3 regions of the Arthrobacter sp. efr-133-TYG-104 genome follow, and region 1 is predicted to be linked to each of the others. Evidence: predicted binding sites of a transcription regulator. Region 1 holds the regulator's gene; each other region holds the start of a gene.
The links. Region 1 encodes HrcA, which represses chaperone genes, less so after heat shock. Its sites were predicted from a motif close to TTNGCACTCGNNNNNNNCGAGTGCNAA; they were not measured.

Region 1 (7,663 bases):
TTACCGATACCGGTCCTCGGCCTCCCATTCAAAGATTCACTCATGGTGCTGGCTGCTAAGCCTGTTCTCCTCTGGTTGTCTAGGCAATTCATCGATTCCAGCGGCGCTTGTTGTGGCTTCACCAGCGTCCTCGAACCACTTCAATCCTACGCCAGCCTGACTCGATGTCGGCGTTGGTCTCAACTCCGCATCGGGCTGGTATCAATCACGTTTCAGTTAGCGCGCTTCACGCTATTCGCAACGGACCGCCGTCGGCTGTATGCAAAGCTGGCATAGGGGGTAACTAAGCACCGGCAGAACTGGTCCGGCGGAGAACGCCGCCGTGCACCAGTCCAATGCCACGGACCACACTTGAGACAGGACGCTCCATCACACTGCCAGCAAGCCACGTATCCAACGCACGGAAGCGGAAAACCGCCATGGCCGTTGCTGCGATGCTTGCTGTCTTCCTGCTCACCGGCTGTATCGCCAACAGCGGAACCAGCCAGTCCGTGCCGAGCTCTCCCACGGTGTCCGTCCAAGATGCTCCGGCAAGCAACGCGCCGTTGGAGACCACCCAAGCGTCAACCAAGATCCCGGTGTATTGGATCGGGCGCAGCAAGGACGAGGTCTACCTCTACCGCGAATTTCGGGATCTCCCGGGAGACGGGAACCCGGTAACCAGCGCGCTGCGCATCATGATGTCCCAAAAGCCGTTGGACCATGACCTGTTCACGCCATGGCAGAGCCCGGCGAACCTGGCAACATCCATCTCCGGCAAGAACGTCATCACGGTGGATCTGTCCAAGGACGCGTTCAACTCGAACCTCGATCCCGGAATGGCCCAGCGTGCCGTCCAGCAACTGGTTTATACAGCGACGGCGGCTGCTTCCTCATCGGGGCTCATCAACTCCGGCCAACAGATCCAAGTGGTCATCCTTGTGGACGGGCACAAGGACTACATGGCATTCGGTCAGGTGAAACTCGGAGACCCGATGGATAGGGACCCCGCCGTGGTGGCGCCGCTGTGGATTATTGATCCCCAGGAAGACACGACCGTTCCTGCAGGCCTGGTCAAGTTCAATGGTCGGAGCACGGACAGTTCCAAGCCGATCACCTGGCAGCTGCTCCAAGACAACGGAACGTCGGACAAGACGAGCCTGCTAACCGGGCAAACCAAAGCCAACGGGGACGCCGGACAGTATGGACTTTTCACCTTCAGCGCCACCCTGAAGAGAGGCAAGTACGAGGTCCGCGTGTCTCGGGTGGACGGCTCCGGCGCGACGATCGAAACGAGCACGGACACCAAGCTTTTCACTGTCGGATAGAGCTTGTCACCCAACTACCATCGCCCGAGAATATCGCTTGCCAGGACGACGGCGGCCGGACCGGCCGTTGAGGACCGCAACACGTGATGACCCAAGAGCGCGGTCACTGCCCCGGCGTCACTGAGGCGCGTGACCTCGCGAGGGGAAATTCCGCCCTCGGGGCCGACGATCAGCAGAACCTCGCGTGCAGGCGCCGATGCCGTCAACTCAAGTCCCGCAGCAGCCTCAAGAACTCCCCGCAACGAATTCTTGGCGTCTTCATGCAGGATGATGGCCAAATCGGCTGCTGCAACCAGCGGGGCCAACCCGCCAGATTCCACAATGGGGCGCACCTCGGGGATCCACGCCCTGCGTGCCTGCTTTGCTGCGGCCGTGACCACGGACTGCCACTTCGCATGGGCCTTCCTCGCGCGATCACCCTTCCACCTCACGATGGAGCGTTCCGCTTGCCAGGGCACGACGGCGTCGATCCCAAGTTCCGTTGCCGTCTCGATGGCAAGCTCGTCACGGTCGCCCTTGGCCAAAGCCTGAACCAACACCAGCCGAACGGCCGGCCGATCCTCGAATTCCACACCCGACGCTGTGACCGTCAGTGTCCCGGCTCCCGCTTCGGCCACCGTTCCCGTCAACCGGAACCCCGCGCCGTCGGATATATCAACAGACTCACCGATACCGATTCGCTTGACGGTGACGGCGTGCCGGGCTTCTGGCCCCTCAAGGACGAACCTCGCGCCCGGTGTGACGGTGTCAAGGCTGCCGGCCTCTGCGAAGAAAACGGGATTACTCACCGCTAAAGGTTACCGAGTTTGTCCCGAAGCTTAGCGAACATGCCGCCGCTGGCCACCAGCTTGCCTTCGGTGAATTGCTCACCACGAAGCTTGGCCAGCTGCTGGAGCAGGTCCTCCTGGGCGGGGTCGAGTTTGGTGGGTGTCTCCACATGGAGGTGCACCTTGAGGTCGCCACGGCCGTAGCCACGGAGATGGGTTACACCGAGGCCCCGGAGGGTGATGATCTCCCCGGACTGCGTGCCCGCCTTGACATCGATGTCCTGCTCGCCGTCGAAGGTTTCCAACTGCACCTCAGTCCCCAGGGCGGCTGCTGTCATCGGGACGCTGAGCGTCGCGTGGAGGTCATCGCCTTCCCGCACGAAGACCGAGTCGTTGTTGACGCGGATTTCCACGTAGAGGTCACCAGCAGGGCCGCCGGCGGGGCCGGCTTCGCCCTGTCCGGACAGCTGAATCCGGGTACCCGTGGCAACGCCTGCCGGAACTTTGATGGTCAGGGAGCGGCGGCTGCGAATCCGGCCTTGCCCACTGCATTCGTTGCAAGGATCCTTGATGACCGTACCGAATCCCTCGCATGACCCACAGGGCGCGGTGGTCAGGACCTGGCCCAGGATTGACCTGACGGCCCGCTGGACCTGGCCGCTGCCACCACAGATGTCACAGCGCTCCGGCTGGGTTCCCGGACGGCAGCAGCTGCCGTCACAGGTGGGACAAACCACGGCTGTGTCCACCTCAAGCTTCTTGTTGACGCCGAAGACGGCATCCTTGAGATCGATACGCACACTGATGAGGGCATCTTGGCCGCGCCGGACACGCGAAGCAGGACCACCGTGACCGTGTCCGCCGCCTCCCCCGAAGAAGGTGTCGAAGATGTCTTGGAAGGCAAACCCTTGGCCGGAATATGCGCCGGAGCCATTGTCAGTGCCGTTCTCGTTACCGGTTGCATCGTAGACACGGCGCTTCTGCGGGTCCGACAGAACTTCATAAGCATGCGTCACGGCCTTGAACTGCTCAGCGACATCCTCCCCGGGATTTACGTCCGGGTGGAGCTTCCGCGCCAACTTGCGGTACGCCTTTTTGATCTCTTCCCCGGTGGCTTCCGGCGAGACTCCCAAAACGTCATAGTGGCTGCTCAAAGTCTGTGTCTCTTCCTTGTTGTTACTGCAGGTATTCCGATGATGGACGGCGTCTTAGTCGCCGAGAATGCGGGAAAGGTAGCGGGCCACCGCTCGCACGGCGGCCATGGTTGTTGGGTAATCCATCCGGGTCGGTCCCAAAATGCCCACCTTGGCACCGGATCCATAGCCAGTTGCCACCACGGACGCCTCGGCCAAACCGTCATAGGGATTTTCCCTCCCGATACTGACAGTTACTCCCCGGGGGTCATCACCCATATCCGATAACAACCGGAGCATGACAACTTGTTCCTCAAGGGCCTCCAGCACCGGACCAATGCTCAAAGGGAAGTCCACGTTGGAACGCGCCAGGTTTGCGGTGCCGGCCATCAGGATGCGCTCTTCACGGCTATTGCCACTGAGCACCTGGAGGCCATGTGCCAGGGTTTGCGCCACCCCACGGAGTTCAGGGGGGCAAAGCGCCACGACGGAAGGAAGGACTTGGGGCAAGAGATCCACCTGGGTGCCTGAGATACTGCCGAGGAATCTGGACCGCAACATCATCAGCGCCTCATTGCCGACGTCGAACCCTACATCGATGACCTTCTGCCCGACGCTTCCGGTATCGGCAATCAGGACCACTAGCACCTGCTGGGGCGCCAGCAGCACGAATTCGACGTGGCGTACCACCGCTCTCCTTGAGTGCGGGTACTGCACGACGGCGACTTGGTTGGTGAGCTGGGACAGGAGCCGCACGGTACGTTCGAGGATGTCATCGACGTCGTCGGGGCCCTCAAGCAGCGAATGGATGGCACGGCGCTCAGCCGCAGAAAGCGGCTTAACCTGCGAGATGCGGTCCACGAACAGCCTGTAGCCCTTGTCCGTAGGGATACGCCCCGCGCTGGTGTGTGGTGCAGCAATGAGGCCCTCCTCTTCGAGGACAGCCATGTCGTTGCGGATGGTGGCACTTGAAACGCCGAGGTGGTGGCGTTCAACCAGGGCCTTGGATCCTACAGGCTCCCTTGAATGAACGTAATCCTCAACGATTGCGCGCAGCACTTCCAATTTGCGCGGCTCACTCATTGCTCCACCTCCTGACATCTCATGGGTTAGCACTCAACATGCCCAAGTGCTAACAAGTCTAGTATGAGCCAACGCGTTGCTAGCATTGAAACCGCCCGCGGAGATTCAAGCGCGCGGGGCCGGCAGCAAACCGGTCTGATTCGAGCGCGAAGAGGTAAGAAGACCTTGGCTTTCGACCATTGGGGCCCCCAGGACCTGGCGGCCCCCGCCAAACGCCAACTTCCCGAGGTACCCGTCCAGCGTGGCATGGTCCTTGAAGACGTGCAGTCCGGATGGGTCGGCGAAGTGACACGGGTGGAGAAGTCCGGCGGCATGCACATCGTGTCGTTGGAGGACCGGCGTGGAAAGACGAAGTCGTTCCAGCTTGGATTTGGCTTCCTCCTGGAGGGCCAAGCGATCCGGCTCCTGCCCCCTGTCCCCCGTCCTGCTTCAGGCGCATCCACCGGCCGCACCGCCTCCGGCTCGGTCAAGGTCCAAGGCCAGCGCGCCCGGGTAGCGATGTCCAGCCGGATCTGGGTTGAGGGCAAGCACGACGCCGAACTGGTAGAGAAAGTCTGGGGAGACGATCTCCGCGTCGAGGGCATTGTGGTTGAACCCTTGCACGGGGTGGACGACCTCAAATCAGCCATTGCCGCTTTCTCTCCCGGTCCCACACGCCGACTTGGCATTCTGGTGGACCACCTTGTGTCCGGTTCCAAAGAGTCGCGCATTGCCGCGGAAGCGATGACGGTGCCGGGCGCCGCAGGCAACGTGTTGATCGTGGGCCACCCCTACGTGGACGTCTGGCAGGCCATCAGGCCGAAGGTGCTGGGCATTGAGCAGTGGCCCGCGGTCCCTCGGGGGCTGGATTGGAAGACCGGGATCCTGCGTGCCTTCGGTTGGCCCCACGAAACTGCCGAGGACGTCGGCTTGGGATGGCAACGGCTTTTGGGCGCAGTCCGCAGCTACGCTGATCTGGAAGCGTCGTTATTGGGCAGGGTGGAAGAAGTGATCGACTTCCTGACAGCGCAGTGACACGGCGTTGGTCTTGGGACGGGCACAGGACCAAGTATTCTGGGACAGCAACACCGCAGCATCGTAAAGCAAAGGGAAGACACCGTGGCAGAGAACGCTCCTGACGAACCAGGCAGAGCCGCAGGCCAGCCCCAGTACCATGGCGCGCCTGCCAACGCACTTCCGCTGACTGCCGGCGAGGACCGGCAGTGGGCCACTTTGGCGCACTTCGGAGGGATCCTCGGGTGCTTGCCATCCCTGCTGATCTACCTGATTTTCCGCGATCGCGGGCCGTTCACCGCCCAGGAATCGAGGGAGGCGCTGAACTTCACGCTACCTCCCACGATCGCCGCTGTACTGGCAAACATCCTGGTCCTCTTGCCTGTGGTGGGCAACGTTTTTGCCATCATCGCCACCGCCATTTGGGTTGCGCTGACGTGCTTCTCCGTATCGGCCGGGATCCGGGTAAACCACGGTCAACCGCATCGATACAAGCTGAACCTGCGCTGGATCAAGTAGTTCCGCAGCGAGGCAGCTAGTCGGGAAGAATCCGGCGCACCACGGCGTCGGCCAACAGCCTGCCCTTCAAGGTGAGCACCAAGCGGCCCTTGAAAGCGGCCACCGGGTCCACTAGTCCGTCCGCGATTAGGCCCGCCATCGCATGGCGTCCCACGGCATCCAGGGCGTTAACGAGCAATCCGGTCCCCAACCGCGCCTCGAGCATGATTCGCTCCACCTCGCGGGTAGCGGAGTCCAATGTCTCACGCCCGGCGGCAGGCGAACTTCCCGAAGCCAGCCGTGAGGCGTATGCCGTGGGGTGCTTGACGTTCCACCAGCGAACGCCGCCCATGTGGGAGTGGGCCCCGGGGCCAATGCCCCACCAATCGTCTCCGCGCCAGTAGGCGAGGTTATGCCGGCATGCCTGCTCCGGTGTTCGGGACCAGTTGCTGACTTCGTACCAGCTCAACCCGGACTCGGAGATCAATTTATCGGCGAGTTCGTATTTGGCGGCGTGATCGTCGTCGTCAATTCCGGGCACCTCGCCGCGGCGGATCTGGGCGGCGAGCTTGGTGCCGTCCTCCACGATCAGCGCATAGGCGCTGATGTGGTCCGGCGCGTAGGAAAGTGCCGTTTCCAGCGACAGTTGCCAATCGGCCATGGACTCCCCCGGCGTACCGTAGATGAGGTCCAGGCTGACGGACAAACCGGCCTCGCGCGCCCACTGCACCACGAGCGGAACGCGGCTGGGAGTGTGTGTACGGTCCAGAACTTTCAGGACGTGGGGAACGGCTGATTGCATGCCAAAGGAGACGCGCGTGAAACCGGCGTCAGCCAGTACCTTCAACGATTCCTGCGTCACGGAATCGGGGTTGGCCTCGGTGGTCACCTCAGCATCCGGCTCCAAGCCCCACTTTTCGACGGCGGCACCGAGGATGCGGGCGAGGTCTTCGGCCGGAAGCAGCGTGGGAGTTCCGCCGCCGAAGAACACCGTGCTCAGGGGACGGCGGGGAAGGCCCGAAGCGTCCAGTGCGGTGCCGGCGAACTGCAACTCGGAGATGGCGGTCTCAGCATACGCGTCCTGGGAAGCGCCACCACCGAGCTCGGTAGCCGTGTAGGTATTGAAGTCGCAATAACCACAGCGGACTGCGCAAAACGGGATGTGCACGTAGAGCCCGAACTTGCGATGCTCGACGCCGGACAGCACCTGCGGGGGCAAAATGCCGTCCGCAGGTGCCGGGTCGCCCAAAGGGAGGACGCTGGGCATCTACTTCTTGGCCTTGTCCTTGGATTCGTCCGTGGTGAGTGCTGCGATGAAGGCCTCCTGCGGTACTTCCACGCGGCCCACCATCTTCATGCGCTTCTTGCCTTCCTTCTGCTTTTCCAGCAGTTTGCGCTTTCGGGTGATGTCGCCGCCGTAGCACTTGGCAAGAACGTCTTTGCGGATGGCCCTGATGCTTTCACGGGCGATGATGCGCGATCCGATGGCGGCCTGGATGGGCACCTCGAATTGCTGACGCGGTATGAGCTCGCGGAGCTTGCCCGTCATCATCACACCGTAGGCGTAGGCCTTGTCCCGGTGGGTGATAGCGCTAAACGCATCCACCTGTTCACCCTGCAGGAGGATGTCCACCTTCACGAGGTCAGCTACCTGTTCGCCGTCGGCCTTCCAGTCCAGGGACGCGTAACCACGCGTCTTTGACTTCAGGAGATCAAAGAAGTCGAACACGATTTCCGCCAGCGGGATCCAGTATCGGAGCTCCACGCGGTCCTCGGACAGGTAGTCCATGCCCTTCATTTGGCCACGGCGGCTCTGGCACAACTCCATGATGGAACCGACGAACTCGTTGGGCGCAAGGATGGTCGCGGACACCATGGGCTC
Region 2 (7,663 bases), on a different contig from region 1:
GAGCCCGTGAACTTTATCCGCTACTCCCCTGGTTTGCGCCGGGCTGCCGTGCCCGTCAAAAGCCGGCAGCTTCACCCACAAGTAATCCTCGTGGTAACCGGTGCACCATATGATCGTGGCCGCATCGATTTCGGTCCCATCCTCCAAAACTGGTTGACCCCCGGAGACGCCGGCCAGCCTGGGAACCAGGCTCACGCCCGAGGCCGCCAGGTCTTTGGTCTTAGTCCGGATCAGGGGCGCTGCCATGGACTTGAACCTGGGGGCCACCTTCCGTCCGATAGGGGTGTTTAGGTTAAGGATGTGCAAGCCAGCGAACCGGACAATGGGCAAGCCGAAACGGGCCGCCGTCCGCCCGTGCCGCATGGGCAACTCGCCGCTGGGCTTGCCTGCGAGCACAGTGTGGTGGCTACGGCCTGTCTCCAGCGCGATCTCCGCCCCCGAGTTGCCGAGCCCGACCACCAGAACGGTCCCCTGCCGCAATTGCCCCGGATTCTTGTAGTCCTGCGAATGCAGCTGAAGTATCCTCGGGTCCAATTCCGATGCGAAGGGTGGCGTTTTGGGTATGCGGTGCCCACCCCTGGCAATAACCACGTTACTGGCGTGCCATGTGTGATCTTTTGAGATGACGATGAATCTCTGCCCGTTATGGCGGATCTCGTCCACACGGGTAGCCGGACGGAATGGAAGATCGAAGCGGCGGACGTACCCTTCCAAGTAGTCTGCGAGTTCATCCTTCGGGGGAAAGGCCAGGGGGTCGCCTGGGAAGGGAGCCTCCGGAAGTCCGTCGTACTTGGCCGGGGTGAAGAGCCGCAACGAGTCCCACCGTTGACGCCAGGCCTCCCCTGCCCTGGCATTCTCGTCGAGAATCACGAAATCCCGCCCTTCTCGGGCAAGCCAATACCCAAGCGCCAGACCCGCCTGACCACCGCCGACGATGACGGTGTCCACTTCTGTGTGCTGCCTCGTGTCCATGGTGCATTCCTTCCTGCTGGCTCTCGGCAACGGGTGCCGATACAGCCACGCTAGGCGGCCGGGGGCTCGCGCCGCGTCGGGTGAAATACGCATTCCTCGTGGCAGGACATGGGTATTTAGGCGCACTCAAGAGCGCGTAGGCGTGGGTGTCCTCAGCCCTACATCAGCAATGGGCTACGAAAAAGGTAGCGGGCCACCATTGACCAGGCGGTGCTGGAAGGCAAAACTGGTCGCTGCGGCCCTGGAGGGCACCGCGAGTTTGGAGAGAATGTTGCTCACGTGACGGGCGACTGTCTTCTCGCTAAGGTAAAGCTCACGCGCGATGCTCCTGTTCGTGCGGCCGCCCGCAATGAGGCGCAGTACTTCCAGCTCCCTGGCGGTCAGCTGGGACTCGCCTTTGGGCTTTTCGCCGCTTAGTTCCAAGACTTCAGCCACGGCCGGTAGTGCACCAAGATCGACGAATTCGGCCTTGGCAGCCTCGAACTCCATGGCCGCCGAGTCCGCATCGCCCATTGCGGCACATGCCCTGCCCACGAGCACCCTGCAACGCGCTGCCTCGTAGGGCGCTTCCAGGCTGTACCAGAGCCGCCAAGCGCGTCTGCCTGCTTGAAGGGAAGATGCGGGGTCCTCGGCGAGCAGAACTTGGGCTTCAGCCTGGGCGGCAAGTGCCAACTCCAAGGGGCGGCTTTGATGGTTCAAGGGCGCAGCCAATTCATGTGAGGCGGCCTTGGCGGCCTCGAGATTGCCCGCGGCCAGTTCGACGTCGACCAACGCCGGCAACAGGCGACGCCGGTTGGCTGCGTCCGCGCCCTCCACGGCCCGGCGTATGGTGGCCCGCGCCTGCTGCGTCCGGTGCTGGGCCAACTGGAGGAAGGCTATCCCGGGAACGGGTTCGAAGCCCGTCTCTGCCGCCATGGCGTAAGCCGCTCCTGCTTCTTCGAATGAACCCCTCAGCCGAAATACTTCCCCTTGTTGGTACCACGCACCGAAAGTGGCATCAGGATCGCCTTTCCTAACCCGGCCTTCGGCCGAACGGGCCACCGACATTGCGTCGTCCCATGCACCGTGAAGAATGAGCAGCTCTGCACGGTGCGCCTGGCATTGCCCACTGAACATGACCATGTCGGGACGGTCTCCGCACCAGCGTTCCAACGCCACCGTCCACTCTTGGGCGCGTTGGACATCGTGGGCAAGGCGGCAACTGCCCAGCACCGCGCAGTAGATGATTCCCGCAGGAATGGGAGAGACCTCCCCTGCACCCACCGCAACCATGACCTCATCCAGGAGCTGAAGCCCTTCATCCGTATGCCCGAGGGACACTTGCGAGGTTCCTACGCCCAGCAATCCCATTGCCTCCAGGTCCTTGTCATGGGACGCAAGCCCCATGTCCAAGGCGCGGCTGAACAAGGCATGCCCGGCTTCCGGATTGCCGGCACGTAATGAGCCGAGCCCGGCTGGAATGAGCAAGTATCCCTCGGCGGCACTGGGACCTTTCATTCCCTCCAGCAAATGCTTGGCACGCGATAGCCAGCCGTTGCCACGTGCCTCCTCGCCCATGTCCATGAGGAAGAGGACCAGCCAAGCGGCGCAGCGCGCTGCACTGTCCGTATCTCCAAGGGTCAGGAATTCGTCGTGCGCCCTGGAAAGGTAGTCAACGCCTTCCATTGTCAGCCCGAGCAGCATCGCAACCGATGCCGCCAACTCGATGTCCGCAGGCGGCAATCCCCCTTCGGTGTCCGCCCGGGCCAGGTAATCCAACGCATCCCCCCATCGGCGCTCGAAGTACGCCGAGCGGCCGAGGTCCAACGCTGTGGCCGGTGCTGTCATGACTCACCCTGCAGGGTAGCGGCCCGGTGTTCGCCCGAAACCGCCCTAATAGCGTCAGGTTACTGCCGCCGTCGGACGCGTCACAATAGGCCGCCCTACTGGTCCTACGCGTTACTGTCCTACACGGCAAAAGCCCCGGCCACCAAAAACAGTGACCGGGGCTTTGGAGGGCAGTTTAGTGCTGGTGCCCTGCGTGTGCGTCTTCTTCTTCAGCGGGCTTCTCGACAACCAAGGTCTCAGTGGTGAGAACCAAGGCTGCGATGGAAGCGGCGTTGCGAAGGGCCGAACGGGTGACCTTGACGGGGTCGATCACGCCAGCGGCGATCAGGTCCTCGTACTCGCCGGTCTTGGCATTGAATCCGTGGTTGGCTTCAAGTTCGGAGACCTTGGAAACAACCACGAAGCCATCAAAGCCGGCGTTCTGGGCGATCCAACGCAGGGGCTGGATGAGGGCCCGGCGGACAATGCCCACAGCAGCTGCAGCATCCCCCTCAAGCGCCGCAACGGCTTCGGACTCGTCCAGCGCCTTGAGGGCGTGGATAAGTGCGGAACCGCCACCGGAAACGATGCCTTCTTCAAGGGCGGCACGCGTGGAGGAAACAGCGTCCTCGATGCGGTGCTTCTTTTCCTTCAGCTCAACCTCGGTGGCTGCGCCAACCTTGATGACGCCGATGCCGCCAGCGAGCTTGGCCAAGCGTTCCTGCAGCTTCTCCCTGTCCCAGTCGGAGTCCGTACGGGTGAGCTCGGCGCGAAGCTGCGCAACACGATCGGCTACGTCCTCAGCGGTGCCGGCACCATCGACGATCGTCGTGTTGTCCTTGGTAACCGTGATGCGTCGTGCGGTACCGAGGACCTCCAGGCCCACGGTGTCCAGGCTCAGGCCAAGGTCCGGGGAGACAACCTGTGCCCCTGTGAGCGTGGCGATGTCCTGCAGCATGGCCTTGCGGCGATCGCCAAAGCCGGGAGCCTTGACGGCGACAACGTTGAGCGTGCCGCGGATGCGGTTCACGATCAGGGTGGACAGGGCCTCACCCTCGATGTCTTCGGCAATGATGAAGAGCGGCTTGGAGGCCTGCAGTGCCTTTTCCAGCAGGGGCAGGAATTCCTGCAGCGAGGAAATCTTGCCCTGGTTGATCAGGATCAAGGCGTCTTCGAGGACAGCTTCCTGCCGTTCCGCGTCGGTGACGAAGTACGGGGACAAGTAGCCCTTGTCGAACTGCATGCCCTCAGTGAGGACCAATTCCGTCTGCGTGGTGGAGGACTCTTCGATGGTGATGACGCCATCCTTGCCCACCTTGCCGAACGCTTCTGCCAGCAGTTCGCCGACCTCGTCGCTCTGCGCGGAAATAGCAGCAACGTTGGCTACCTGGGTGCCTTCAACTTCGCTGGCGTTCTCCAAGAGACGTGCTGCGATGGCTTCGACGGAAACTTCGATGCCGCGCTTGATCTCACCCGGAGCCGCGCCTGCAGCTACGTTGCGCAGGCCTTCCTTGACCAGGGCCTGGGCCAGGACGGTGGCTGTGGTGGTGCCGTCACCGGCGACATCGTTGGTCTTGGTTGCTACTTCCTTGGCCAACTGTGCGCCAAGGTTCTCGTAGGGGTCGTCAAGTTCGACTTCACGGGCGATGGTCACGCCATCGTTGGTGATCGTGGGAGCGCCCCACTTCTTGTCCAGCACGACGTTGCGGCCGCGCGGACCAAGCGTCACCTTGACAGTGTTGGCGAGCTTGTCGATACCGGCCTCAAGAGACCGGCGGGCAGCATCGTTAAAAGCAAGCTGCTTTGCCATGGTTATGTCCTTTCAAGACGGAAAACCCGCACCGCCGTTGGTCGGAATAGATCCAACGCGGCTGCGGTGCGGGGCTCCAGGAAGTTACTTTACGACGATCGCCAGAACGTCGCGGGCGGACAGAACGAGGTACTCGTTGCCGCCGGTCTTGACTTCGGTTCCACCGTACTTGGAGTAGATAACGACGTCGCCGACAGTTACGTCGACCGGAACGCGGTTGCCGTTGTCATCGAAGCGGCCGGGGCCGACTGCAACAACTTCGCCTTCCTGCGGCTTCTCCTGTGCGGAGTCCGGAATGACCAGTCCGGAAGCGGTGGTCTGCTCTGCTTCGAGCGGGCGAACAACAATACGATCCTCAAGAGGCTTAATCGAGACCGACACTCGGACTCTCCTTTTCATGAGCTGATTCATGGACTAAGAACTAGGGTGCCGATGCGTACATCCGTCGTCGCGGTGCCGGTGGACGCTTGGCGTAGTTAGCACCCTCCGGGGGAGAGTGCTAACTAGACTCTATGTAAGTGGTTAGCACTCGGTCAAGGCGAGTGCCAGCATTTCGTCCATAGGTGAACTCCTACCTGCCCGTCAGGTCGTCGAGGTGGTAGCTCTCGCCGTCGTCGTTTCCGTCAGGCTGGACGACGTCCCGGTTGAGGTACAACACCAGCGCGGACGCCAAGGCTACGACGGCGGAAACCACCAGCGCGATGATCCCGCCTATGCGGGCGCCGCTGTAGAGGTCACGGATCTGCCGCGCTTCATCGGTAGCATCGCTGACGCTCTTGCCGCTGACTGAGTAGGCGGCTGCGTTGAAGGAATCGAGGACGAAGAGGATGACCAGAAAGGCGATGCAAACCACGGCAATCACAGCTCCTGCGATCAAAACAGGACGGGCCGATGCCACGAGCGGGTGACGGTCCGGATGACCTGGAGCCAATGGCGCTACCGGACGCTCCGTGTCCGGGTTGTGGCTGCCGGAGTTGTTGGCGTCGGAGGGCTGCGGGGCTGCGTTGTCTTCCATGAAAACAACCCTAGCTGGCCTGATACCAAGTCACGATGCTGCGACGTAGCCCATTAGGCTTGATGCCATGTCCCACGCACCGCAGGAACAGATTGCCCCCTTGCTGACCACTGAGGGCTGGGAACTCCTTGCCTCCCTGGGCCCCTACCGGGAGGCCGAGGCTTTCACCGTCAACGCCGACCTCCGGAAAGCGGGACACGCGCCCGAACTGGTGGCAGCAGTGCTGACACAGTCACGCCTCCGGACCCGGGCGGAGGCCAAGTTCGGCGAATTCGCGCGTCAAATGCTCTTCACGCAGGCAGGCTTGGAGCAGGCCACGCGGCTGACGGTTGCTGCCCGCCACGCTGAACGTTTTGCCGCATCGGGAATAGCCCACGTAGCGGACCTCGGTTGCGGCCTCGGTGCCGATTCCATGGCGATGGCATCGTTGGACATCGCTGTCACCGCCGTGGAGATTGACGAAACCACTGCGGCCTGCGCCACCATCAACCTCATCCCGTTCCCCCACGCCACGGTGGTGCATTCAGATGCGACGTCGGTGGACCTCGACGGGATCGACGGCGTGTGGATGGACCCGGCACGACGCACCACGTCCACGTCCGGCACCAAGAGGATCTGGGATCCTGAGGCGTTCTCTCCCCCGTTGTCCTTCGTGGAGGCAGTAGCATCCACAGGCCGGGCCGTCGGTGTGAAGATGGGGCCCGGCATACCCCACGACTCCGTTCCGGACGGCTGCGAAGCCCAATGGGTTTCGGTGGGCGGGGATGTCACAGAGGCTGCGTTGTGGTTCAACGCGGTGGCCCGGCCGGGCGTCCGGCGCGCGGCACTTGTCCTCAGTTCGCAGGGCGCCGCGGAAATAACCAGCGGCGAGGATTTCGACGGCGGTCCTGTTGCCGCCGTCGGGCCGGTTGAGGGCTACCTATACGAACCGGACGGCGCCGTGATCCGCGCGGGCTTGGTGGCCGACGTCGCGGAAAAGCTGGGCGGCCACCTGGTGGACGAGCACATCGCCTATATTTGCGCACCCGGACTTCACGACACTCCGTTTGCCCATGCTTACAGGGTGCTTGACGTGATGCCCTACAACGTCAAAGCCCTCAAGTCATGGGTCAAAACCAACGGCATCACTGTGCTGGACATCAAGAAGCGCGGCACATCCGTGACCCCGGAAGAGCTGCGGAAACAGCTGCTCCCCGGGAAACCGGACAAGTCACTCACGGCCAAGACCGCCACCTTGGTCCTCACCCGGATCGGCGAAGAGAGGGTGGCAATCGTGGTGGAGGCTGCGTCCTTTGCCACGGGCAGCGTGGAAGCCTAGCGGCGCGAGAATTCCGAGGCTTCCCGCACCTGCCCCGGCGTGGGACGCACACCGGTGTAAAGGACAAATTGTTCCTCGGCTTGGATGGCAATGACCTCGGCGCCGGTGATAACGGGCTTTCCGGCTCGGCGCGCCGCTGCGATGAGCGGAGTCTCCGAAGGCAGTGCGACGACGTCGAACACCACCTCCGCGGCCGCGATAGCTGCGTCATCAAAGGACTGGACCGCTTCATCTGAGCCGGCCATGCCCAGTGGCGTGACGTTGATGATGAGGTCGGCAGTGGACCCGTTGACCTCGGCCTGCCATTCAAAACCGTAGAGACCCGCCAGCGCACGGCCGCTGGTTTCGTTGCGGGCCACAATGGTGACCGCAGTGAAGCCGGCATCCCGCAGGGCAGCTGCAACAGCTTTGGCCATGCCACCGGCACCACGGAGCAGGACGGTATGGCTGTTGGGGACTTCGTGGTCTTTCAGCAGCCGCGCGATGGCGATGTAGTCAGTGTTGTAGGCGGTCAGGATGCCGTCGTCGTTCACAATGGTGTTGACCGAATCGATGGCCTTGGCCGATGGGTCCATGACATCGACAAGGGCGATGACGTCTTCCTTGTACGGCATGGACACCGCCGCTCCCCGGATCGGAAGGCCGCGGATACCGGCAACGGCAAGCGCGATGTCCGTTGGGGCGAACGCCTTATAGACAAAGTTCAAGCCGAGCAGATCATACAAGTAGTTATGGAACCGGG
Region 3 (7,663 bases), on a different contig from region 1:
GGCCTACGTCTTATCCGGCGGATCCATCAAGGTCATTGGGGCTAACGGTACAGTCGTGGGGGACCACATCGTTGGGGCGGCCGGCGTCCTCGCTCTGGCAATCAACCCGGCAACGAATAAGGTCTACGCGACAACCAGCGTCAGGTATGGTCCCAGCTTGCTGGTCATCGATGGCACCAGCGACACGACAACGTCTACCATCCCTTCTTCGAAGAGGCTCGGAATAGTTGCCGTGAACCCGGCAACCAACCGAATCTATGTCGCAACAGACTCAACATCATCGAGCGGCGGGATAATCGTCTTCGACGGAGTCACCCAGGCAGAAACCGCTACAATAACCACCGATACGACGGTCAAAGCGGTGGTGGTAAATCACACTAACAACAAGATTTACGTGCCGACGTACAACGGTGGAACTACTGTCATCGACGGACGGACCAACAGCCATTACGCCGTCTACACGGGAAGTTTGCCTGTTGCCGCTGCCGTCAACACCACCACCGACAGGGTCTACGTGGTCAGTTACGGCCGGGCGTCAGTGGGAATCATTGACGCAACCGTGGAGCGGCCAGTCAAGAACGACTTCAACGGCGATGGGTTTGCTGACGTTTTGGCTCGGGACGCTTCTGGAGTGCTGTGGCTCTACCCGGGTGACGGCACCGGTGGTTGGCTGCCTCGCGTCCAGGTTGGGCAAGGCTGGAATGTCATGACTGCTTTGGTTGCACCCGGTGACTTCAACGGCGACGGCAACGCTGATGTCCTCGCGCGTGATGGAGGTGGGTTGCTGTGGCTCTACCCTGGCAACGGCTCAGGCGGGTGGATGCCTCGCGTGCAGGTCGGCACTGGTTGGGCGGGCATGACCGCGATCGAGTCCGTTGGTGACTTCAACGGCGACACGTTTGTCGATGTCGCTGCCCGGACCGCCTCCGGTGTGCTGTGGGTGTACCGGGGAAATGGCTATGGTGGCTGGCTGCCGCCGATTCAGTTCGGTACGGGCTGGAACGGAATGTCCGAGATCACCGGCGTCGGGGACTTCAACGGCGACGGGGCGCCCGACGTCGTTGCCCGTGACGGCGGAGGTCTGCTGTGGCTCTACCCTGGTAACGGATCCGGAGGCTGGCTGCAGCAGCGTTGGACGGGGAGTTCCTGGAACGGTCTGGACTCTCTTGTTGGACCGGGCGACTTTAACGGCGATGGTCAGTCGGATATCCTCGCTCGAAACTCTGCTGGCGACCTCTGGCTGTACGCAGGTACCGGGGGAATAGTGTGGCCTACGGCGTCTCGAGTTGGTACGGGCTGGGGCGGAATGACGGCGATTCTTTGACAGCCCGTAAGGCCGACAGCCGGGTCAGGGCGTGTGGCTGTGCCGCTTCTTCGGAACCTCCAGCTGCGTGTGCCCGATGTCGTCTACCACTTGCGAGTAGTGCACAAGTCCGGGCTTCCCGGATACGCCTCATGCACACTTCACGTCAAGCTGGACGCGTGGAACCCACCGCCTCATCTACTGCGGTGTCAGCGACGGGTCTGCTCTCCTAAAATGTGTCTCACCAACAGTGTTCTGCTACAGCCAAATTAAACAGGTACTTGTCAGACATGCAATCGAGACGCATCTCCGGCTTGTGAGTGTGCTGTTAGTGTCTAGCAAAACAAGGTGTCTTAAATCCCATGGCTTACGAAACATGGAAGCTGATTTTTGCTTGCAATGACAGGCTTGCCAGGATCAGGAAAAAGCACCGCGTGGGGAACCGTGGAAGATTCAATAAATCCTTTAGCATGGGGGAGGAAATTCCAGCAGAGAAAAAATAGGGGAACATTCGTGTCGAACTCAATAAAGGCATCCCGTCCATGGTTCAAGAAGAAGCGGTGGTGGCTCGTCGGCATCATCGCCCTGATCATTATCATCTCAAGCACGTCCCACAAGGACTCCAGCCAGCCGGTTGCCGCCTCCACCCCGACGGCCACCACGTCGGCCACTGCGTCGAAGGCGCCTACGGTAGCCGCCGCGGCCACCCCGGCACCGGTCCCGACACCGACCAAGACGCCCACCCCGACGCCGCCCCCGGCTCCCCCGGCTCCCCCGGCTCCGAAGGTCCCGGCCGAGTACCAGTCCGCGCTGAGCAAGGCGGGATCCTACTCCAAGACGATGCACATGAGCAAGCAGGGCATCTACGACCAGCTCACCTCGCCGTACGGTGAAAAGTTCTCGGCCGAGGCAGCACAGTATGCAGTCGATAACCTCAAGACGGACTACAACGCCAACGCCCTGGCCAAGGCCAAGAGCTACCAGACGACGATGTCCATGTCCCCGGCGGGGATCTACGACCAGCTCGTCAGCGCGTACGGGGAGAAGTTCACCCCTGCGGAAGCGCAGTACGCGGTCGATAACCTGGGCTAGAAGCCCTCTAAGTGGAAGGGGCTCCCTTTTGGGGGCCCCTTGCCGAGTGCAATGTAACCGTCGGATCGCTCTCGGGAAGTGTGCGCAATGGCTATGAAGCAAAGACGGGAAGGGCGGGCGGGTAACCCACGGCCAATAACTTCGCCCCCCGGTCGTCATAGCGCCCTCTGCGCGTACGCTTTGGGAAGCGGCGGATCGCTGCGAATTCTCACAAATACTGGGATGCAGCCCCATCGGGCGCTCAATTCTGGGGTGTTTTTACGCGGGCATGGTTTTTACAGCTAGCAGCAGTCCGTATTTCCTTGCGAACACCATTACGGCGGGAGCCTCAGCAGCGGCCCAGTTCATAGATGGGCCGCGTCGGCGCCGCTTCAGTTTCTCGTTCTCGCCACGCCTACCCGGCTCCAAATGAGCCGGGTTGCAGCATGAGGGATTGCAATCCTTGGCCATGTGATCCAGTTCGTAGCCCGGCTTAGGGCCGCCCGCCAGCAAGTTCCATGGCACCCGATGCAATGTCCACTGGGCGGTGTTGGCTCCTTCCGGGATGAAAGCAACGTACCCGCCCTTCTTGCCCAAAACGGGACCGCTGGCAATCCAGCATCCATTAAGCGGTGTGATCTTGGCGGCCAGCCTGACGAGGTTGGCGTGTTCAATGTCCGGCGTCCACCGAGGATGCTCCACCTCATGTAACCGGCAGAAGAAAAGCACCTTGATTCCGTGCTTCATTCGGCGTCCGCCGTCGTCTTGGAAGGTGCGACAAGTTCCCCAGGCGCAACGTTAGGTTCTCGTTCTTGTAGTACCAGATGTCGTAGTGCGGTTGGCACCGGAGCCGCTTCCCGGCGGGTTCCTAGCAGGCGCGTTCCTTGCACTGACCGAGGGTCTTAGCCCTGGCCAAATAAGCCTCCGGGGAATTCTCTGCATTCCACACCTATTATCGGTAGAGTCCGTTAACGAGTGCTGTCTTTCCCCGTGATTCAGGGGCGGAGGGCAGCTTATCGCGCCCAAAACCACCCGCCGCATTATTAGGGCTTTCGTGTGCAGCCGGCGTTGGGCCACGGAGCCATAGCGCAATGGCCCTCAGGGATGATTAACGCTGTTGGTGTGGCTGGCCAGGCACTCCCCGTGTCTCCGTTAGGCTCGGTGGCCCGGAGACGATCAAACGCCACAAGGTGAACTACGGGAGGCCAGCGATTTTTCCAGAGCTCGGGACGACGCCACGCCGCTGCGCCGGGCAGGGGTATTACCTGAGCGAGCGCGAACGTAATGCACTCGATACGCACCTCGCGTTTCTGGTCCCAGACAAGCGCAACGGCGCCGATCCCAATGCCGTGGCGGTGGTCCGTGACGACTTTCGAAAGGTGGGGTATCTTTCGGAAACGCAGGCCGGACGCTTGCGCCCATCCTTGGAGGGCTGGAAAGCCTGCAAGTCTCCTGCCGTGTGGATGGTTCCCGGCTGTGGCTGGACCTACCAGCCCCAGCGGCCTTGAGAAAGGCCTTGAGTGTCAAGTGAAGGCTGCGGCTTAGCGGCGAACAGTTAGCCCTGCCGACTTGGAGCGGTTGCAGGGTCCGCACAGGATTTGCAGGTTCTCAGCATTGTTACTCCCGCCCATTGCCAGCGGGATGATGTGGTCGTACTGAAGGTCGCTTGTGGATCCGCAATGCCGACACGATCCAGCGTCGCGCCGCATGACGTATACCTTTACGTCGTCAGGTATTGCTTTACGGCCTGAGGACAGGCGTCGGGCAGAGCCCAAAGCATAGTTTGTCTGCGCCGTTTCGATTTGTCGCCTCTTACGTTGCTCCTGCATGACCAAAAGCGCCTCAACCTCACTGGCGTTAAGGCCTTCGGACTCCCAGTAAAATCTGTTTCGAAACTGCCAATACCGGCGGCCGTTGATGCTCGCTATAAACATGGGGAATTCCAACTGCGCCTTCAGGCGGTCAAGGAAAATCTCTTCCTTGACCTTGCCAATGGAGTAGCGCTTCTTTCCGACGGTGATAACGACGTCACCTTTGCTGGTCCAGAAGCCCCGCTGATGGCCAAGTCTGACGTTATCGGCCTTGCGTAACATCCCCAATACCTACCCTGCTATTGACCGAGCGGGCGAGCCCGCTGGGCTGTTCTGAAGTTTGACAGCAGTTTACTCGGTGCCGCCGACAAACGGTCGAGCGGGCGTTTGCTGTCTTCATCTGATATGTGCCTGATAGGTATTCGGTCTTACCGGGCTGGAACTCCGGGTGGTGCCAGACGTTATCGCGCCAGTAGCCGGTCACGGTTCTGGTCTCGCGACTACGCCACTCAGTAGGCCCAGTGGCAGCCTAAGGACTTTATCACCAAGAAAGTGAGAAACTATCCCCAGCATCGGAACACTGTCCCTGCACGCACTACCAATCACTCGTTCTGTAACTAGGGGAATCAGCTTGAAAAAATATGTCTTGGCATTGGGAATTGCCGGATCGACCATTGCACTCGCCAGTTGTGGCGGAAGTCCTCAGGCGGCCCCCACCGTAACAGCCACCCAGACGGTCACCGCCACTCAGACCGTCACCGCTCCCGCGCCGACAGTAACTGTCACCCAAACAGTGGCACCTGCTGATGCACCTGCCCCGGCAGCGCCTGCCGTAGCCACGGCGGTCCTGCCCGCCGATGCTGCAGGCCAAAACGCGCAGGCTCTCAGTGACGAACTCCAAGCACTCGGGTTTAAGCATGTTGTCTGGAACTCAGATACCGGTAACTCCGTGTTCCTATTGTCCAACTGGACAGTTACGAGCTTGGAGAAAGCCGGGGAAAGCGTCCCATTGTCCAAGACAATCGTCGCGCATGTAACGAAACCTGGGCAGTAGCGGTCCGACCTGCCGCGCATCTGTGCCAAGTAGCTCCTGACGGAAGCGATCCAACAAGGCCCCTGGCTGACAGCGGGCCTGTTGCGCAGCTGATCAGGTCCATAAGGCGTGACATTCGCCGTCCTCCGTGGCCAACGTCTAGTGGGGATCTCCCTGGACATAGCAGACCCCCAGGCCCAGACCTGGGGGTCTCCGCAGGCGCAAGAGGTGAGTGAGCCGTCCACGGCTACCCCTGCCACACTCACCGAACCGGCGGGTGTGCGAGCCTGAGCAACCCGCGGTGAACACGACAAAGGGCAGGCCCTCCGAGAGCCAGACGACACCGGTCAGCAGGCCCGAGACGACAAAGCCCCGACGCTAGTCAGGCCGTCCAATAATGGTTGGGACTCAAGGAATTGCAGGCAAGCCAAATGAGGCCGACGCCGCCTGTGAGGAGCGAGATGATGATCCACAAGGTCGAGCAAAAAGGCCTGCCGCTGGTGGCCCTTTAGGCCGCACCTCTGACAACCTCACGGGATTCCCGAGAAGGACTTGCGTCAGGCGATCGAGGCGCCCGCGGCGTTGCCCCTACTCCCGGCTATCAGATGGAGGGCCTGCGCGCCGGATAGATATTGCGCAGCGATTCAACATATTCCGGCCTCTCCGCTATGTGCGCAACTCACCTGCTTGACCCTCAGTCCCCACCCCTCGCTCGCCTCAAATCCCTCCGCAGCCCCTTGTTGTCCGCCCGGAGTTCGCGGTTATCGTCCGCCAACCCCCGGTTGTCCTCGGTCAGCCCGCGGTTTTCCGCCTCCAGCTCGAGAACGAGTTTCACCCCGGCCAGGTTGAGCCCTTCGTCCAGGAGCGCTCCGATTCGGCGCAAGGTCGCCAGGTCCGTTTCGCTGTAGCGGCGAGTGCCGCCGTCGGTCCTTTCCGGAGTGAGCAAACCTTTGCGTTCGTACTGCCGGATGTTCTGTTGCCCGGTACCGACCAGTTCCGCGGCAACGGAAATGGCGTAAACGCCCATCGCGTCCCGTTCGCGAACGTCCCTCCCGCCGTCGTGCTCCACTGCACCTGAGCCGCCAGAACCAGCCATCAAACCCCCTCAAAAATCTTCCAAAAATCCACTTGCACCACTCTCTCACCAGTGCTATAAAAAATCTATACCAGTCAATACAGATCCATCCGGAAGACTGGTACGAACAACAGATCAGCATCACGATCAAAGGAGTGAGAACAAAATGCTGATGCGCACTGACCCGTTCCGCGATTTCGACCGGCTCGCCCAACAGGTTTTTGGCACAACAGCACGCCCGGCGGGCATGCCCATGGACGCTTGGCAGGAGGGCGAAGAATTCGTTGTCGCGTTTGATCTGCCCGGTGTCAGCCCCGATTCCGTCGACCTCGACGTCGAACGCAACGTCCTGACGGTCAAGGCGGAGCGCAAGTCGCCAGCTGGCGAGAACACGGAACTAATCGCCGCTGAACGCCCCCAAGGCGTCTTCAGCCGGCAACTGATCCTGGGCGACACGCTGGATACCGACGGCGTCAAGGCCAGCTACGACGCGGGCGTGCTGACCCTCCGCATCCCGGTTGCAGAGAAGGCCAAGCCGCGGCGCATCGAAATCACGTCGAACGGACAAAGGCAGGAGATCAACGCCTAGTCCGGCAGGACCGGGAGCATCGGACCGACCGCATCGGAAAAGTTGGGCGCAGGCTTCGTGCCACCCCACAGCGCATCTTGCGCAAAGAAAACGCGGCCCCCGACGTTGCTTCCCGATGGATGGCCCTCGGCTCACGCCGGGGGCCATCTCCAAACCCGTACCGCACCGGAAGCAAACGCACGGAAACAACAGTGAGCAACCAACCCGATTACTACGCGATCCTGCAGGTGGCCCCCGACGCGACCGCCCGTCAGATCACCCACGCGTACCGCTCGCTGCTCCGCACGCACCACCCGGACACACGCCAAGCGGACGACGACGGCGACGCACTTTCCGCGGCCGACGTCCAGGAATTGCACGCCATCATGCAGGCGTACGGCGTTTTGTCGGACCCGAGGAAGCGGGCGGCTTACGATCTCGCGCGCTCTGGCCTGCCCGGTCGGACTGCAGGGACGCCTGTGAGGGTTCGCGTTCACCGGACAACGCCTCCCGACCCCGGCAATCCGGACCAGCCGCCCCTATCCTTCGGCCCACCGCGTTGGGCTCCGCCGTCTTACAACACCCGAACACCAAGGAGTCATTCATGAGCGCATGGCGTCCCTACGACGGCCACATCATTCCTGCGTTTTACGAACGGTTCGAGAAGCGCTGGGGGAGGGGGACGGCGCCGTTCCTGGATCCCGAGGTCCACGAGCAACCCATGCCGCGGGCGCAATGGATCAACCCGGACACGGGTGCGGCGGTGGCTGTAGTGCCGATCTGGGCGGACGACCCGGAACAC

Region 2: the regulator HrcA is predicted to act here: its motif matches at 5,111-5,137, upstream of groES (co-chaperone GroES).
Region 3: the regulator HrcA is predicted to act here: its motif matches at 6,346-6,372, upstream of QRN04_RS01015 (Hsp20/alpha crystallin family protein).

What each region holds. Positions count from the first base shown of each region.
Region 1 is NZ_JARVTA010000002.1:69,041-76,703, reverse strand. It holds gene QRN04_RS02560 (PhoH family protein) at 1-44, opposite strand, end outside; gene QRN04_RS02555 (GerMN domain-containing protein) at 435-1,307, shown strand; gene QRN04_RS02550 (16S rRNA (uracil(1498)-N(3))-methyltransferase) at 1,322-2,095, opposite strand; gene dnaJ (molecular chaperone DnaJ) at 2,098-3,228, opposite strand; gene hrcA (heat-inducible transcriptional repressor HrcA) at 3,283-4,290, opposite strand; gene QRN04_RS02535 (DUF3097 domain-containing protein) at 4,456-5,304, shown strand; gene QRN04_RS02530 (DUF4870 domain-containing protein) at 5,389-5,802, shown strand; gene hemW (radical SAM family heme chaperone HemW) at 5,819-7,048, opposite strand; gene lepA (translation elongation factor 4) at 7,049-7,663, opposite strand, start outside.
Region 2 is NZ_JARVTA010000016.1:141,729-149,391, reverse strand. It holds gene QRN04_RS12905 (flavin-containing monooxygenase) at 1-972, opposite strand, end outside; gene QRN04_RS12900 (response regulator transcription factor) at 1,147-2,799, opposite strand; gene groL (chaperonin GroEL) at 2,975-4,588, opposite strand; gene groES (co-chaperone GroES) at 4,673-4,969, opposite strand; gene QRN04_RS12885 (hypothetical protein) at 5,160-5,603, opposite strand; gene QRN04_RS12880 (THUMP-like domain-containing protein) at 5,671-6,921, shown strand; gene QRN04_RS12875 (shikimate 5-dehydrogenase) at 6,918-7,663, opposite strand, start outside.
Region 3 is NZ_JARVTA010000001.1:211,997-219,659, forward strand. It holds gene QRN04_RS00985 (FG-GAP-like repeat-containing protein) at 1-1,324, shown strand, start outside; gene QRN04_RS00990 (Ltp family lipoprotein) at 1,817-2,395, shown strand; gene QRN04_RS00995 (HNH endonuclease family protein) at 2,654-3,121, opposite strand; gene QRN04_RS01000 (HNH endonuclease) at 3,916-4,467, opposite strand; gene QRN04_RS01005 (hypothetical protein) at 4,817-5,239, shown strand; gene QRN04_RS01010 (MerR family transcriptional regulator) at 5,913-6,314, opposite strand; gene QRN04_RS01015 (Hsp20/alpha crystallin family protein) at 6,460-6,882, shown strand; gene QRN04_RS01020 (J domain-containing protein) at 7,074-7,469, shown strand; gene QRN04_RS01025 (hypothetical protein) at 7,466-7,663, shown strand, end outside.